2 regions of the Streptomyces sp. NBC_00388 genome follow, and region 2 is predicted to be linked to the other one. Evidence: riboswitches for the same ligand, from Rfam matches in the RefSeq annotation. Region 2 holds a riboswitch; the other holds the start of a gene.
What was found. Region 2 has a riboswitch for cyclic di-AMP ahead of OG917_RS26120 (M23 family metallopeptidase). Riboswitches for the same ligand answer to the same signal wherever they lie in the genome.

Region 1 (7,650 bases), 2.2 Mb from region 2:
CGGGGTCTCAGGCGGAGGCCGCGGTCAGCTCCGCCACCTCGGCGCCGGTGAGCTTCAGCTCGGCGACAGCCGTCAGCGCGGGCAGCTGCCCGACCGTACGGGCCGAGGCGATCGGCGCCACGACGGTCGGCTGTGCGGCCAGCCATGCCAGAGCGACGGTCGCGACCTCGGCCCCGTGCGCCGCGGCGACCTTGTCGAGCGCGGCCAGGACCTTCGGCCCCCGCTCGGTCCCGAGGTGCTTGGCCGCACCCTCGGCCCGCACGCTGTCGACGTCCACCCCGGGCCGGTACTTACCGGTGAGGAAGCCGCTGGCCAGCGAGTAGTACGGCACGGCCGCCAGACCGTGCCGGGCCGCCACATCCTGGAGTTCGCCCTCGTACGTGTCGCGGGAGACGAGGTTGTAGTGCGGCTGGAGGGCGACGTACCTGGCGAGCCCCTCGGCCTCGGAGAACGCCAGGGAGGCTTCGAGCCGCTCGGCGCTCAGATTGGATGCGGCGATGGCGCGTACCTTGCCGGCCTTCACCAGGTCGTCGAGGGCCGTGATGATCTCCTCGACCGGGACGGAGACATCGTCGAAGTGCGTGTAGTAGAGGTCGATGTGGTCGGTGCGCAGCCGCTGGAGCGACGCGTCGGCCGCGGCCTTGATGTTCGCCGCGGAGAGCCCCTTGTACTGGGGGTGTGCGCCGACCTTGGTGGCGATCACCACGTCGGAGCGGTTCCCCCGGGCGGCCACCCAGTTGCCGATGACCGTCTCGGACTCGCCCCCCTCATTGCCGGGCACCCACGACGAGTAGGTGTCCGCGGTGTCGATGAAGTTGCCCCCGGCCGCGGTGTAGGCGTCGAGCACGGCGAAGGACTGTTCCTCGTCGGCGCTCCAGCCGAAGACGTTGCCGCCGAGGGAGAGCGGGAAGACCTTGAGGTCGGATGAGCCGAGTGCGCGCAGAGAAGTCATACCGTGATCAACCCCCGGGCGGCTCCGCACTATTCCGGCGGACCGTCCGGACGGGTGGGACCGGCCACGGCGGGACGGCGGACACGGCCGGACGCCGGACACGTCGAACCGGCAGTCCTGGCGTCGGGGGGGTGCCGTCAGGACTGCCGGAGCTGGGGAAGACGTACGTTCAACTGCCCGTACGCCCCTGTGCGGGGCCGCACGAGTACGCCGACCGGGTGCGCCCCTGTGCGGGCCGCGTACCGGGCGCAGCCGGGATCCGGACACCGTGTGCGGGACCGGGCCGCGCGGCGTCCGGTCCCGTACCGGCTCCCTACGGGGTGAGGCCCTTGCCCTGGAGCCAGGTCATCGGGTCGATCGGGTCGCCGCCGCCGGGGCGGACCTCCAGGTGCACATGCGGCCCCGTGACGTTGCCGGTGGCGCCGACGCGGCCGATGACCTCGCCGGTGCTGACCTTCTGGCCGGCGCTGACGGAGAGGGAGGACTGGTGGCAGAACCACAGCTCGGTGCCGTCGTCGAGGGTGAGGACCGTGCGGTAACCGTAAGCCCCGGCCCAGCCCGCCGACTTGACCGTGCCGCTGTGCACGGCCTTGATCGGGGTGCCCGTCGGGGCCGCGAAGTCCAGGCCGGTGTGGTGGCCCGAGGACCACATCGAACCGCCGTCGTTGAACCGCGAGGTGAGGGTGTACGAGGAGACGGGGAGCGAGTAGCTCGCCGCCAGCTTGGCGAGCCGCTCCTTCTCGGCCTTCGCCTTGGCCTCCGCCTCGGCCTTCTGCTTGGCCGCCTTCTCCTTGGCCGCTGCCTCGTCCTGCTTCCTGGCCGCCTCCGCCGACGCCTTCTCGGCCGCTGCCTTCTCGGCTGCCGCCTTGGCCTCGTCCTCGACCGCGCCCTGCTGCTGCTCGGCCTGCTGGAGTATCCGGGCGCGCAGTGCCTCGCCCGCGTCCGCACCGCCCTTGCCGGTGGCCGCGGAAGTGGTGAGCGCCGCGTTGGTGGCGTCCGCCGCCGTACTCCCGTGGTCCGGCGAGCCGCCGAGGTCGGAGAGCAGCGTCCCCACACCGGGCAGCGATTCGGCCTCGGGCAGCTTGTCCTTCACGGACTGCGGGAGGTCGGGGAGGGAGATGGCGACCGGCGGCTTGCTCTGGGCGCTGGCCATGCCGCCCGCGCCGACGGCTGCGATCACGCCGACGCCGAGCACCGTCGAGCTGCGGGCGAGACCGCCACGCTGCTTGGCGACCCGGTGTTTGCCGCGGACCGGACGGAGGGAATCCTCGGTGGGGTTCCACTCGTCGAACGAACCGCCGTCCTCACCGCCGAAACCGAGAGCATCGTCGTTCGGGAAGTAAAGCGTTTCGGGGGCAGGGTTGTTGGACGCCACGGAGGCGCACTCCTTTCCTTCCTTACCGCCTACCGGGTTAGCTGACGGGTTCGGAGCAGGAAGGTCTCCTACGGGCGTCCCTTACGGAGCAGCCCGATTCACCCCAATTGGTGGTTCCCCGGTTCCCTTGCGGGATTCGGCGCGTGCGCACGGTGCCGCCTCTTGCGACGACTGGGACAACCGCGCTGCGTTATCGAACGTTAATAGACGCGAGGGCTGGATTCCAAGCTGTTCCGACTGATCGTTAACGGCCCTGGCCTGCGCTTTTCACCGCATATAGGGGCATATTCGGGCGACCTGACCTGCCCTCAGAAGCCGCCGGGAAACATCCATCTCCTGAAAGTGCGTCAACTGTTATGCGGAGGGGTGCCCTTCGGCTACGGATTGTGCCGGTCGCGGTGGATGATCTCCACCGTTCTGCGCCGGTACGGCTGCCCCCGGAGCGGGCGGCCCACCGCGAGGAGCGCCATGTCGTCCGTGGTGTGCCCGCCCGTGTGGAGCCGCACGTCGTCGGTCACCGCCGTCAGCAGCTCTTCGGGCCCCGGAAAGATCCGGCCGCGCAGCCGTTCCTTCGGTTCGTAGAAGGTGCCTTCCGCGTTCCGTGCCTCGGACAGCCCGTCGGTGTAGAGCAGCAGCGTGGCCCCCGGCGGGAACTCCGTCTCGTCGGCCCGGTCCGGCCAGGCCGCCAGATCGGCCAGCCCCAGCGGCAGCGCGGGATCGGTCGGCGCCAGGACGTGGATGCCCCCGTCCGCGTACAGCAGCAGCGGCTCGGGGTGGCCCCGGTTGAGCAGGCGGATCACTCCCTGCTCGCGCGGGATCTCGGCGAGAGCCGCCGTGGTGAAGCCCTCGAAGGCGTCGAGCCCCTCGCGGCGCACCCCCTCACGGGTCAGCGCATGCTCCAGCCGCTGCGCGACCCGCTCGATCGTGACCTCCTGCTCGGCGGCCTCCCGGAAGGCCCCGATCACCACGGCCACGGCCTCGACGGCGCCCAGCCCCTTACCCCGCACGTCGCCCACCACAAGGCGGACCCCGTACGGGGTGTCCTGCACGGCGAAGAGATCGCCGCCGATGAAGGTCCCCGCCTGCGCCGCCTCGTACCGTGCCGCGATGTGCAGCCCGGCGATCCGTTCGGCGGGCACCGGCAGCACGGCACGCTGCGCCGTCTCCGCCACCACCCGCGCCGACGCGAGCTCCTCGCCGCTGAGCCGGATCACCCGGTTGATGAGAAGCGCGACTACGGACACGGTGATGACCGTGATCAGCTCGGTGATCGCCGAGCCCTGCTCCGAGGTGTCGTCGTAGACGTGCAGCCCCGCGATGGCCAGGATCGCGATGACTCCCGTGACCAGCGTGGCCCGGAACGAGTAGAACGGGGCGGCGATCACAGGGGCGGCGGAGAAGAACGGGGCCGCGGTGAATCCGCGGGGCGTCAACTGGTCGAAGATCACGCCGCCCACAATCAGCGCGGCCGGAAGCGCCCGGACGAATCGGCGCACCCAGCCCATGTCCTCTCCCTGCCCCACCCCTGCCTCCTGCCCGGTCCGAAAGCGGCGGACGGTACCGCGCACCACCAGGCTGGCGGCAACCACGGCCGAGTGCGATTCGGCGCCCGCCAACTGGGGGAAGCCCGGCCGGGCGCTGCCGGGCGCGAGATCCCGGCCGGGCAGGCCCGGGGGCGGGGAGCGAGCCGAGGGCGGGCCGGGAAACGACCGAAGGCCCAGCACATGATGTGCTGGGCCTTCGTCCTGAGTAGCGGGGACAGGATTTGAACCTGCGACCTCTGGGTTATGAGCCCAGCGAGCTACCGAGCTGCTCCACCCCGCGTCGGTAAACACAACTCTACGGCATCCCCAGGGGTGCTCAGGACCATTTCCCCCGGCAGACGCCGACGGCCCCTCTGCCGCACAGCCCGCACAGCCCGCACACGACGGCGGAGCACGGGACGGGCCGCACCGGCACGCGCGGCGCCGGCATGGGCCGGCCCGCGATGTCCGGAGCGCTACCCGGCAGCTGCGGCGGCTTCCTCGGCGTCGTACCCGGCCTCGTGCCCGGTCTCGTGCCCGGCCCCGCCCGAGAGCGCGCGCAGGGCCGCCTGGGACCGCGATCCGGCCTCGGCCGCGTACAGCAGCAGCGTCAGCTCCTCGTCCGGAGGCGGCAGCCGCATCGCCTGGAAGTGCAGCTTCAGCAGCCCGTGCTCCCGATGGTTGACCAGCTTGATGCCGTACCCCTTCTCCTCGACGTCCTGCGCCTGCCAGAGGCCGGCGAACTCCGGGCTGCGCTCCAGCAGTTCGCCGACCACCTCGCGCAGCCGCACGCCGTCCGGCGTGCGCCCGGCCTCGGCACGCAGCACCGCGATGACCTCACGGCGGATCTGCGCCACCTCCGGGTGGGCATCCTCCGCGTCCGGGCGGAGGAACATCTGCCGCGCGAGGTTGCGCTCCGCAGGGGCCAGGGCCGCGAAGTCGCACCCCAGCCGGCCGCCGGCCCGGTTCCACGCCAGGACGTCCATCGCCCGTCCGTAGACGACGGCCGCGACGCCGTCCATCGCGTCGAGCAGGACCCGCAGGCCCGGCCGTACGACCTGTGGTGCTTCCTCGGCCGGCCGCCCGGCCGCCCCGCCACGCGCCGCCCGGCGCGCCACGTTCCGCAGGTACTCGTACTCGGCCGCGGTCAGCCGCAGCCCGCGGGCGAGGGCGTCCAGCACGTCCGGGGAGACGTTTCCGCCGCGGCCCTGTTCGATGAGGATGGCCCGATGCATGCGGATCCGGAGATCAGCGCGTTCCTGAAGGCCCGGCGGGCCGCTCTCGACCCGGCCGAGTTCGCCCTGCCGCCCGGCTGGCCGGTATCAGCGTGGAGTACTACACGCGCCACGAGTCCATTCACACCATGAGGTACTTAGGTACCATGGTGAGGGAGGTGATCGTCATGACTGCAGCTGCCAAGCCCGCCCGACAGGCTCCGCTCAAAGTGGATCCGGCAACAGACAAACTGATCAGCCAGGGAGCACATTTTCTGGGACTGACAAAGAAGGACCTGGTCGCCGAGGCCGTGCGGGTCTACCTGGATCAGCGCAGGGAAGATCTGCGCGTGGGCATGGTCGATGCCCTCAGCGTGCTGGACGGCTCGCTGAAGTCCGATGTCATGCTGTTGACCGGCCTGACCGCAGAGGAGATCGACGCGGTGGGTGGGATCGACGAGTGAGCGAAACCCCGGCGATGCGACCGCCCCGTCCCACCCTTCGGTGCTTACGCGAGGACCTCGGCCTGCCCGTGCCACCGGTCACGGTCCCGCTGGACGAGGCGAGTCACCCGCTCCTCGCCAAGACTGCCGAGCAGTTCGCGGTGAATGACGCCAAGCATGAACGTATCCGTGCGATCGATGACCAGGTGCTGTTCAAAGTGAAGGTGCAGCGCTGGCGCGGAGCCGTCTGGTCGGACGCCGACCTGCCCTGGCTGGTGGCAGCCGGTCGCCGCGAAGACGGCTCGAGCGAAGACTTCTACGCCGGCCTCGAAGCGAACGGGAAGGCCGCTCGAGCCCGCTACAACGCCGAGCACGCCGATGCGCTGAGGACCGCGACCTACACCGGCCCTCTGCTCCCGGCTCGTGAGGATCACGTTCGGTACACCGCGGAAGCCGGTGTCCGGTTTGTGCGGAGATTGCGCGTCACGCTGCTGGAGCTCAGCCGCTCCACCCTCAGGGACGGCCAGGAGCACACGGTCGACTTCGACACCTTCACCCTCGGCCTGCAGGTTCGCGCCGACGACGGTCACGAGACCTATGTCGCGGTGCGTATCACGGGCTCCGTCCCTGCGAATCTCACCACCTTGATCCTGCGTAACGTCCCGGGCTGCGAAGCCGACGGCTGGTACCCGGAATATGCCTTGCCCGAGCGGGACTTGCTCCCCGCCGAGCAGGCCTGGTCCAACCTCATGGACCCGCGCCAAGCCGCCTTGGTCCTTGACGCAGAGCCGTAGACCCCAGCCACTGCCCGGCCCTGCAAGAGGTCGGCCAGTGGCTCTCAAGGAATCCCTACGGAAACTGGCGTATCCGCTCGCGCATGCTCACGCACGAGTCCGACAACACAGCAGCGCCTCGACCGGATGAAACCGGTCGAGGCGCTGCGTAGCAGGTCAGACGGGGTGAACCCGTCCCGCTCCCGGTAGACCGTGTGGGACTCGAACCCACAACCAATGGATTAAAAGTCCACTGCTCTGCCAATTGAGCTAACGGTCCGTGCCGAAGCACCCCCCGAGCATAGCGGGAGCCTGCCCGGCAGCCGATCGGGTATCCGTCACCGGGCCCGTCGGCCGTGTCCCCCGGGGTGTCCCGGGGGACACGGGCGCGGCGGTCCTGCTCACCGCGTGGGCGTTCGAGACAGGGCCTAGAAGACGCCCTTGTACCCCTGCCAGCCGGTGGCGATCAGCGTCCGGCCCCCGAAGGAGCCCTTGCCGTTGCCCGCGTTGCGGTAGAGGTTCCCCGCGGCGTCCCGCTCGACGATGTCCGCCTTGCCGTCCCCGGTGATGTCGCCGGCGCCGACGATCGTGTCGTAGGAGGCGCCCCAGTCCTTGAAGACCTGCACCCGCTCCTTGAACTGCCCCGCAGCCGTGCCGTCGTAACGCCACAGCACATGGGCCTTGTCACGGGCGAGCAGATCTCCGTACCCGTCACCGTTGAGGTCGCCCACGCCCATCACCTTGCTGTACATCCACTTCGAGCGGATCTTCCGCCCTGCCGCCAGCGTCCCGTCGCTCTTCGAGGCAAAGAGGTAGAGGTCACCGGTCGACGTCTTCCAGCCGAGCAGATCCGCCCGGCCGTCGCCCGTCAGGTCGCCGGGAGAGGTGAGGGTCTTGTACGCCTCGAAGCCCGTGCCGAGTTTCGTGTACGGGGTCGTCGGCCTGATCGGCTCCCCGTACGCCGGGCGGTAGCCCCGCAGGGAGCCGTCCCGCCACCGGACCAGCACATCGTTGGACAGGTCCCCGTCGAGATCCCCGAACGGGACGGCCACCGCTGTCGTCGCCCACCCGCCGCCGGTGGTCTTGCCGGAGAACTTCCCGGCCCCGTCACCGTGCTGGAAGGTGAACTCGCCCTTGGAGTTCAGGGTCAGCACGTCACCGACGCCGTCCGCCGTGTAGTCCCGCGCCACTGCGGCGCCCCCGGTGAGCCGCAGAGTCCCGGACGCCGTCAGCGCCGCGCCCGTACCGTCCGCGGGCTGGGCTGCCAGGGTCCATGTGTAGGTGCCGCTCGGAGCGGGGCGCCCTGCCGAGAGCAGCCCACCCCAGGTGGCCGCGAGCGCGCCGCGGGCCTCGCCACCGGTCAGGGTGGC
Region 2 (7,650 bases):
TGTCTCTCCGGCCCAGGCGAGCACCAGCAGGTCCTCGCCCTTCAGGAAGCGCTGACAGCGCACCCCGCCGGTCGCCCGGCCCTTGCGCGGGTACTGGTCGAACGGGGTCAGCTTCGCCGTACGCACCGAGTCGTCCAGTGTGCCGTGCGAGCTCGCGACCGTGAGGACCACCGCACCGGCGGCCGGGTCCACCGCGGTGAACGAGATCACCTTGGCTCCGTCCGCCAGCTTGATGCCGGCCATACCGCCGGCGGCCCGGCCCTGCGGCCTGACCTGGCCGGCCGGATAGCGCAGCAGCTGTGCGTCGTCGGTGATGAAGACCAGGTCCTCGTCGCCCGTCCGCAGCTCGGCCGCGCCGACGATCCGGTCGCCGTCCCTGAGGCCGATGACCTCCAACTCGTCCTTGTGGGCCGGATAGTCGGGAACGACCCGCTTCACGATGCCCTGTTCCGTGCCGATCGCCAGGCCGGGCGACGACTCGTCGACCGTGGTGAGGCAGACCACCCGCTCGCCGTCGGCCAGTGAGACGAACTCCGCGATCCGCGCGCCGCCCGCCAGGCTGGGGGCGGACATCGTGTCCGGCAGCTGCGGCAGGTCGATGACCGCGAGCCGCAGCAGGCGGCCGGCCGATGTCACCACACCGATGTCGCCGCGCGCGGTCGCCGGTACGGCCGAGACCACCACATCGTGCTTGGTGCGCTTCTGCCCCTCGGTACTGAGCATCTCGGCGGTGGCCGTACGCGCCAGCAGCCCCGTGGACGACAGCAGGACCCGGCACGGGTCGTCGGCGACCTCCAGGGAGGCCGCGGCGACCGGAGTACCCGCCGACTCCAGCAGCACCGTACGGCGGTCGGTGGAGAACTTCTTCGCCACCGCGGCCAGTTCGCCCGAGACCAGTTTGCGCAGCTCCGCGTCGGAGTCCAGGATCCGGGTCAGCTCCTCGATCTCCTTGTTCAGCCGGTCGCGCTCGCTCTCCAGCTCGATCCGGTCGAACTTGGTGAGGCGGCGCAGCGGCGTGTCCAGGATGTACTGCGTCTGGATCTCGCTGAGCGAGAAGTGCGAGATCAGCCGCTCCTTGGCCTGCGCCGAGTTGTCGCTGGACCGGATGAGGCGGATGACCTCGTCGATGTCGAGCAGCGCCACGAGCAGCCCGAGGACCAGATGCAGACGGTCCTGCCGCTTGGTCCTGCGGAACTCGCTGCGCCGCCTGACGACCGAGAAGCGGTGGTCGAGATAGACCTCCAGGAGCTCCTTGAGGCCCAGCGTCAGCGGCTGTCCGTCGACCAGCGCCACGTTGTTGATACCGAAGGACTCCTCCATCGGGGTGAGCTTGTAGAGCTGCTCCAGCACCGCCTCGGGCACGAAGCCGTTCTTCACCTCGATGACCAGCCGCAGTCCGTGCGACCGGTCGGTGAGGTCCTTCAGGTCGGCGATGCCCTGGAGCTTCTTCGACGCCACCAGGTCCTTGATCTTGGCTCGGACCTTCTCCGGGCCGACGGCGAAGGGCAGTTCGGTGACGACGATGCCCTTGCGGCGCGGCGTGACGTTCTCCACGGTGGCCGTCGCGCGGATCTTGAAGGTGCCGCGCCCGCGCTCGTAGGCGTCCCTGATCCCGTCCAGCCCGACGATCCGGCCGCCGGTCGGCAGGTCGGGGCCCGGCACGAAGCGCATGAGGGTGTCGAGGTCCGCGCCCGGGTGCTTGATCAGATGACGGGCCGCCGCGATGATCTCGCCGAGATTGTGCGGGGGCATATTGGTCGCCATGCCGACCGCGATCCCGGACGAGCCGTTGACCAGCAGGTTCGGATAGGCGGCCGGGAGCACGACGGGCTCGCGCTCCTGGCCGTCGTAGTTCGGCTCGAAGTCGACCGTGTTCTCGTCGATCGACTCGGTCATCAGTGAGGTGGCGTCAGCCATCCGGCACTCGGTGTACCGCATCGCGGCCGGCGGGTCGTCGTTGCCGAGCGAGCCGAAGTTGCCGTGGCCGTCGACGAGGGGGAGCCGCATCGAGAACGGCTGGGAGAGCCGCACCAGGGCGTCGTAGATCGACGCGTCACCGTGCGGGTGCAGCTTGCCCATGACCTCGCCGACGACGCGGGCGCACTTCACGTAGCTGCGGTCGGGCCGCAGCCCCATCTCGTTCATCTGGTAGAGAATGCGCCGGTGCACGGGCTTCATGCCGTCACGGGCATCCGGCAGGGCCCGTGAGTAGATCACCGAGTACGCGTACTCAAGGAAGGAGCCCTGCATTTCATCGACCACGTCGATGTCGAGAATCTTCTCCTCGAAGTCCTCCGGAGGCGGGGTCTTCGTGCTGCGGCGGGCCATCGCTGCTGCGGCTCCTTCACGTGCCTGGTCCGGTACTGACGCCGACCATTGTGGACTGTCCCACTGACAACACCGACCGCGACCCGTGCACACCGGGATGGCTCCCGGCTGTCGGCGCGCTTGCATACAGTGGCAGGACTGCATTTCAACGCGGTCAACACACGCGATCGAAGGGACGTACATGCCCATGGGTCACACGGCCACAGCCGAGGCCGGTTCCGGCGGCCTGACAGCGACCGAGCACCGGCTGGCCAACGGCCTGCGGGTGGTGCTCTCCGAGGACCACCTGACCCCGGTCGCCGCGGTCTGCCTCTGGTACGACGTCGGTTCACGCCACGAAGTCAAGGGCCGTACCGGCCTCGCCCACCTCTTCGAGCACCTGATGTTCCAGGGGTCGGGGCAGGTCAAGGGCAACGGCCACTTCGAGCTGGTGCAGGGGGCCGGGGGCTCGCTCAACGGCACCACCAGCTTCGAGCGCACCAACTACTTCGAGACGATGCCCGCGCACCAGCTGGAGTTGGCGCTCTGGCTCGAAGCCGACCGGATGGGCTCCCTCCTCGCCGCGCTCGACGAGGAGTCCATGGAGAACCAGCGGGACGTCGTCAAGAACGAGCGCCGCCAGCGCTACGACAACGTGCCGTACGGCACGGCGTTCGAGAAGCTGACCGCCCTCTCGTACCCGGAGGGCCACCCGTACCACCACACTCCGATCGGCTCCATGGCCGACCTGGACGCGGCGACGCTGGAGGACGCGCGCGCGTTCTTCCGCACGAACTACGCGCCCAACAACGCCGTGCTCTCGGTCGTCGGCGACATCGACCCGGAGCAGACGCTCGCCTGGGTCGAGAAGTACTTCGGGACCATCCCCTCCCACGACGGCAAGCAGCCGCCGCGGGACGGCTCCCTGCCCGACACCCTCGGTGGTGAGGTGCGTGAGGAGCTGTACGAGGAGGTTCCCTCGCGTGCGCTGATGGCCGCGTACCGGCTCCCCGAGGACGGCTCCCGCGCGTGCGACGCTGCGGACATCGCGCTGACCATCCTGGGCGGCGGCGAGTCCTCCCTGCTCCACAACAGGCTGGTGCGGCGGGACCGTACGGCGGTCGCCGCGGGCTTCGGCCTGCTGCGGCTCTCCGGCGCCCCCTCGCTCGGCTGGCTGGACGTCAAGACGTCGGGCGGTGTCGAGGTCCCGCAGATCGAGGCGGCCGTCGACGAGGAGCTGGCCCGCTTCGCCGCCGAGGGCCCCACGGCCGAGGAGATGGAGCGCGCCCAGGCCCAGCTGGAGCGGGAGTGGCTCGACCGGCTCGGCACGGTGGCCGGCCGCGCCGACGAACTGTGCAGGTACGCCGTGCTGTTCGGTGACCCGCAGCTGGCGCTGACCGCGGTGCGCCGGGTGCTGGACATCACCGCCGGCGAGGTGCAGGAGATCGCCGCGGCGCGGCTGCGCCCCGACAACAGGGCCGTGCTGGTGTACGAGCCCGTCGCCGCCGATGAGCCCGAGGAGACGGGCGCGGACGTCGTGTCCGACGACGCCTCCGCCACCACCGAGACCACCGAGGCGGACCAGTGACCGACCCCGCGGCCGTGACGATGACCTTCCACCCCCAGCCCCAGGCGGGCGCCCCCAGGCCCTGGGCCTTCCCGGCACCCGAGCGCTCCACCCTGCCCAACGGCCTGACGGTGCTGCGCTGCCACCGGCCCGGACAGCAGGTCGTCGCCGTCGAGATCAGTCTCGACGCCCCGCTGGACGCCGAGCCCGAGGGGCTCGACGGCATCGCCACCATCATGGCGAGGGCCCTCTCCGAGGGGACCGACAAGCACAGCGCCGAGGAGTTCGCCGCGGAGCTGGAGCGCTGCGGTGCCACGCTCGACGCGCACGCGGACCACCCCGGTGTCCGGGTCTCCCTCGAAGTGCCGGTCTCCCGGCTGCCCAAGGCGCTCGGCCTGCTCGCCGACGCACTGCGGGCGCCCGCCTTCGCCGCGAGCGAGGTCGAGCGGATCGTGGGCAACCGGCTGGACGAGATCCCGCACGAGCTCGCCAACCCGGCGCGCCGGGCGGCCAAGCAGCTCTCCAAGGAGCTGTTCCCGGCGACCGCGCGCATGTCGCGCCCGCGCCAGGGCACCGAGGAGACGGTGGCGCGTATCGACGCGGCCGCGGTCCGCGCCTTCTACGACGCGTACGTCCGGCCGGCGACAGCGACCGCCGTGGTCGTCGGCGATCTGGCGGAGACCGACCTGGACGCCGTGCTCGCCGAGAGCCTCGGCGAGTGGAAGGGCAACGCGGGCACGCCCCGCCCGGTGCCCCCGATCACCGCGGACGACACCGGCCGGGTGGTCGTGGTGGACCGCCCCGGAGCGGTCCAGACGCAGGTGCTGATCGGCCGGATCGGCGCCGACCGGCACGACCGTGTCTGGCCCGCCCAGGTCCTCGGCACCTACTGCCTGGGCGGCACGCTCACCTCCCGCCTGGACCGTGTCCTGCGCGAGGAGAAGGGCTACACCTACGGGGTGCGGGCGTTCAGCCAGGTGCTCCGCTCCGCGCCTGACGGAACCGGTGCGGCCATGCTCGCCATCAGTGGTTCCGTCGACACCGAGTCGACCGGGCCCGCGCTCGACGACCTCTGGAAGGTGCTCAGGACGCTTGCCGCGGGCGGGCTGACCGACGCCGAGCGGGATGTCGCCGTACAGAATCTGGTGGGCGTCGCTCCGCTGAAGTACGAGACGGCAGCCGCGGTCGCGGCCACGCTCGCCGATCAGGTCGAGCAGCATCTGCCGGACGACTTCCAGGCGCAGCTGTACGCGCACCTCGCCGCGACCGGCACGGTCGAGGCGACCGCCGCCGTGGTCAGCGCCTTCCCCGACGACCGGCTCGTGACGGTGCTGGTGGGAGACGCGGCGCAGATCGCGGAGCCGGTCAGGGCGCTCGGCATCGGCGAGGTGACGGTGGTCGCGAGCTGACGCCCCGGTAGCTCCCTGTTCCGGGCGGTCCGGGCGGTCCGGGCGGCCCGGGCGGCCCGTGCGGACAGGCCGGGGGTCCCGGTGGACAGCACGTCCACCGGGACCCCTGCCCGTCCCGGCCGGTGCGGCTGTGGGATGTGCGACAAAATCCGCTGTCCGTTTGGCGCGGCCCGCACCGACCACTTACCGTCGCACTCGCTGTCCGCCGGACACAGCCGCAACCGCGGCGCCGGGCAGCGATCGCCGAGTCCCCGTCAGGCGCGAGCCTGGGGAGCCGGGGACCCACTCAGTCCCTGGGGTGAATCGGGGCCGCTCCGCAGGGGCGGGCCCGTAGGAGACCTTCCTGCTCCGAACCCGTCAGCTAACCCGGTAGGCGAGAGGGAAGGAAAGGACCAGCCCCTTCATGGCGTTCAGCCGCCCTACCGGTAAGCACCGTGCCCCGAACCGCCTGACTCGCAGGACCGCGGGCGTCGCCGGAGTCGCCACGCTCGCCACGGCAGGTGTCATCGGCACCCTCGCCTCGCCCGCGATGGCCGACGGCCCGAGGACCCCCAGCGCGCAGGAGGCCCGCCTCGACCGGACCATCCTCGTCGGTGACACGGTCGCCGACCGGATAGCGGCCCAGGTGACCGCTCAGGAGCACGAGGCCGCCGTCGCGAAGGCGAAGGCGAAGGCCGAGGCGAAAGCGAAGGCCGTCGCCAGGGCGAAGGCCGAGCGGGAGCGCGAGGCGAAGGCGGCGAAGGAGCGCGCGGCCCGGGCCGCGGCCCGCAAGCGCCTCAACGCCTTCGTCCCCCCGGTGGCCGGCTCGTACGTCTCCACCGGCTACAAGACCGGTGGCAGCCTCTGGTCGTCCGGCAGCCACACCGGCATCGACTTCCACGCCGCGAGCGGCACCCCGGTCCACGCCGTCGGCGCGGGCACGGTCGTGGAGGCCGGCTGGGGCGGCGCCTACGGCAACAACATCGTCATCAGGATGCACGACGGCACGTACACGCAGTACGGCCATCTCTCCTCCATCGGTGTCTCGGTCGGCCAGGCCGTCACGTCGGACCAGCAGATCGCACTCTCCGGTGCCACCGGCAACGCCACGGGCCCCCACCTCCACTTCGAGGCCCGCACGGGCCCCGACTACGGTTCGGACACCGACCCCGTCGCGTATCTGCGTTCGCACGGCGTCGACGTCTGACCCCCCGCTGTTCTGTGTGGCCCCGGTGCTTCCCGCGCCGGGGCCACACCTGTTCCGTATGTCCGCGCGGATGTTTTTCGTACGTCCGGTTTCCGCATGGCCAAAAGATATCCATGATTTACCGGGGGCCTTCGGGAATTAACCTGGCCTGCCATAGAGTCGCCGCACAGGTGCGGACAGACCGCGGCAGGCGGGCGTCGATGCGGAGGTTCGGTCATGCGCATTCCGGCGCATTCGGTATGCACGGCAATCCGTGACGACATCATCTCGGGGGTGTACGAGCGGGGCGGCCGGCTGACGGAGGAAGTGCTCGCGCGCCGTTACGGCGTCTCCCGAGTGCCTGTCCGTGAGGCCCTGCGGACCCTGGAGTCCGAGGGGTTCGTGGTCACCCGCCGCCATGCGGGCGCCTGTGTCGCCGAACCGACCGAGCGGGAGGCGGCCGATCTGCTGGAGATGCGGATGCTGCTGGAACCGATGGGCGCGGCGCGCGCCGCCCAGCGGCGGACCGAGGCCCACCTCAAGGTGCTCCGCGGTCTCGTCAGGCTGGGACAGGAGCGGGCCGGGCGGGGGCAGGGCGAGGACCTGCGGTCGCTCGGCGGCTGGTTCCACGAGACGCTCGCGCAGGCATCGGGCAGCTCGGCGCTGGCCACCCTGCTCGGCCAGCTGCGGCAGAAGATCAGCTGGATGTACGCAGTGGACCAGCCGGCCCGGCCGGTCGTGTCCTGGGCCGAGCACGGCTCGATCGTGGACGCGGTGGCGCGCGGCGACGCGGAGCGGGCCCGCGCGCTGACGGCGGTGCACGCCGAGCGTGCCAAGGGGGCCCACCGGCTGCGGAACCAGGGCCGTGTGAGGGATCCGCAACATGGTGTAAACATTGCGAGCATCACTGATTAACAGTCCTGCCGTATACAGGGAGAAATCATTTCCGTGACGACTCCTGCTGCTTTCCGTGTTCCTTTTCCTTCGCGCTGCTTTTCAGTATTCCGGCATACCGGCCTCCGGTGTGCCGGATTCCGGTGATGCGGTGAATGGCGCCCCGGAGGGTAATCCGGGAAAAGGCGGGAAACGCAGAACCGCAGTGCCCCGGAAGGGGTACTGCGGCTCGGTGCTGTGAACGGGTGCGCTGTGAACGGGTGCGCGGCCGGGTGGCAAACAGGTGCGCGCGAAAACGAGAGGTGCCG

Region 1: another riboswitch for cyclic di-AMP. It lies ahead of OG917_RS16335 (M23 family metallopeptidase); the one in region 2 lies ahead of OG917_RS26120 (M23 family metallopeptidase).

The regions. Positions count from the first base shown of each region.
Region 1 covers NZ_CP107948.1:3,615,538-3,623,187, forward strand. Annotated here, with positions in the region: gene OG917_RS16330 (aldo/keto reductase) at 8-952, opposite strand; gene OG917_RS16335 (M23 family metallopeptidase) at 1,266-2,327, opposite strand; cyclic di-AMP (ydaO/yuaA leader) riboswitch at 2,339-2,479, opposite strand; gene OG917_RS16340 (PP2C family protein-serine/threonine phosphatase) at 2,705-3,850, opposite strand; tRNA gene OG917_RS16345 (tRNA-Met) at 4,078-4,151, opposite strand; gene OG917_RS16350 (MmyB family transcriptional regulator) at 4,327-5,085, opposite strand; gene OG917_RS16355 (hypothetical protein) at 5,253-5,528, shown strand; gene OG917_RS16360 (hypothetical protein) at 5,525-6,301, shown strand; tRNA gene OG917_RS16365 (tRNA-Lys) at 6,488-6,560, opposite strand; gene OG917_RS16370 (FG-GAP-like repeat-containing protein) at 6,709-7,650, opposite strand, start outside.
Region 2 covers NZ_CP107948.1:5,832,471-5,840,120, forward strand. Annotated here, with positions in the region: gene OG917_RS26105 (DNA gyrase/topoisomerase IV subunit A) at 1-2,328, opposite strand, end outside; gene OG917_RS26110 (M16 family metallopeptidase) at 2,510-3,895, shown strand; gene OG917_RS26115 (M16 family metallopeptidase) at 3,916-5,283, shown strand; cyclic di-AMP (ydaO/yuaA leader) riboswitch at 5,515-5,674, shown strand; gene OG917_RS26120 (M23 family metallopeptidase) at 5,687-6,469, shown strand; gene OG917_RS26125 (GntR family transcriptional regulator) at 6,686-7,363, shown strand.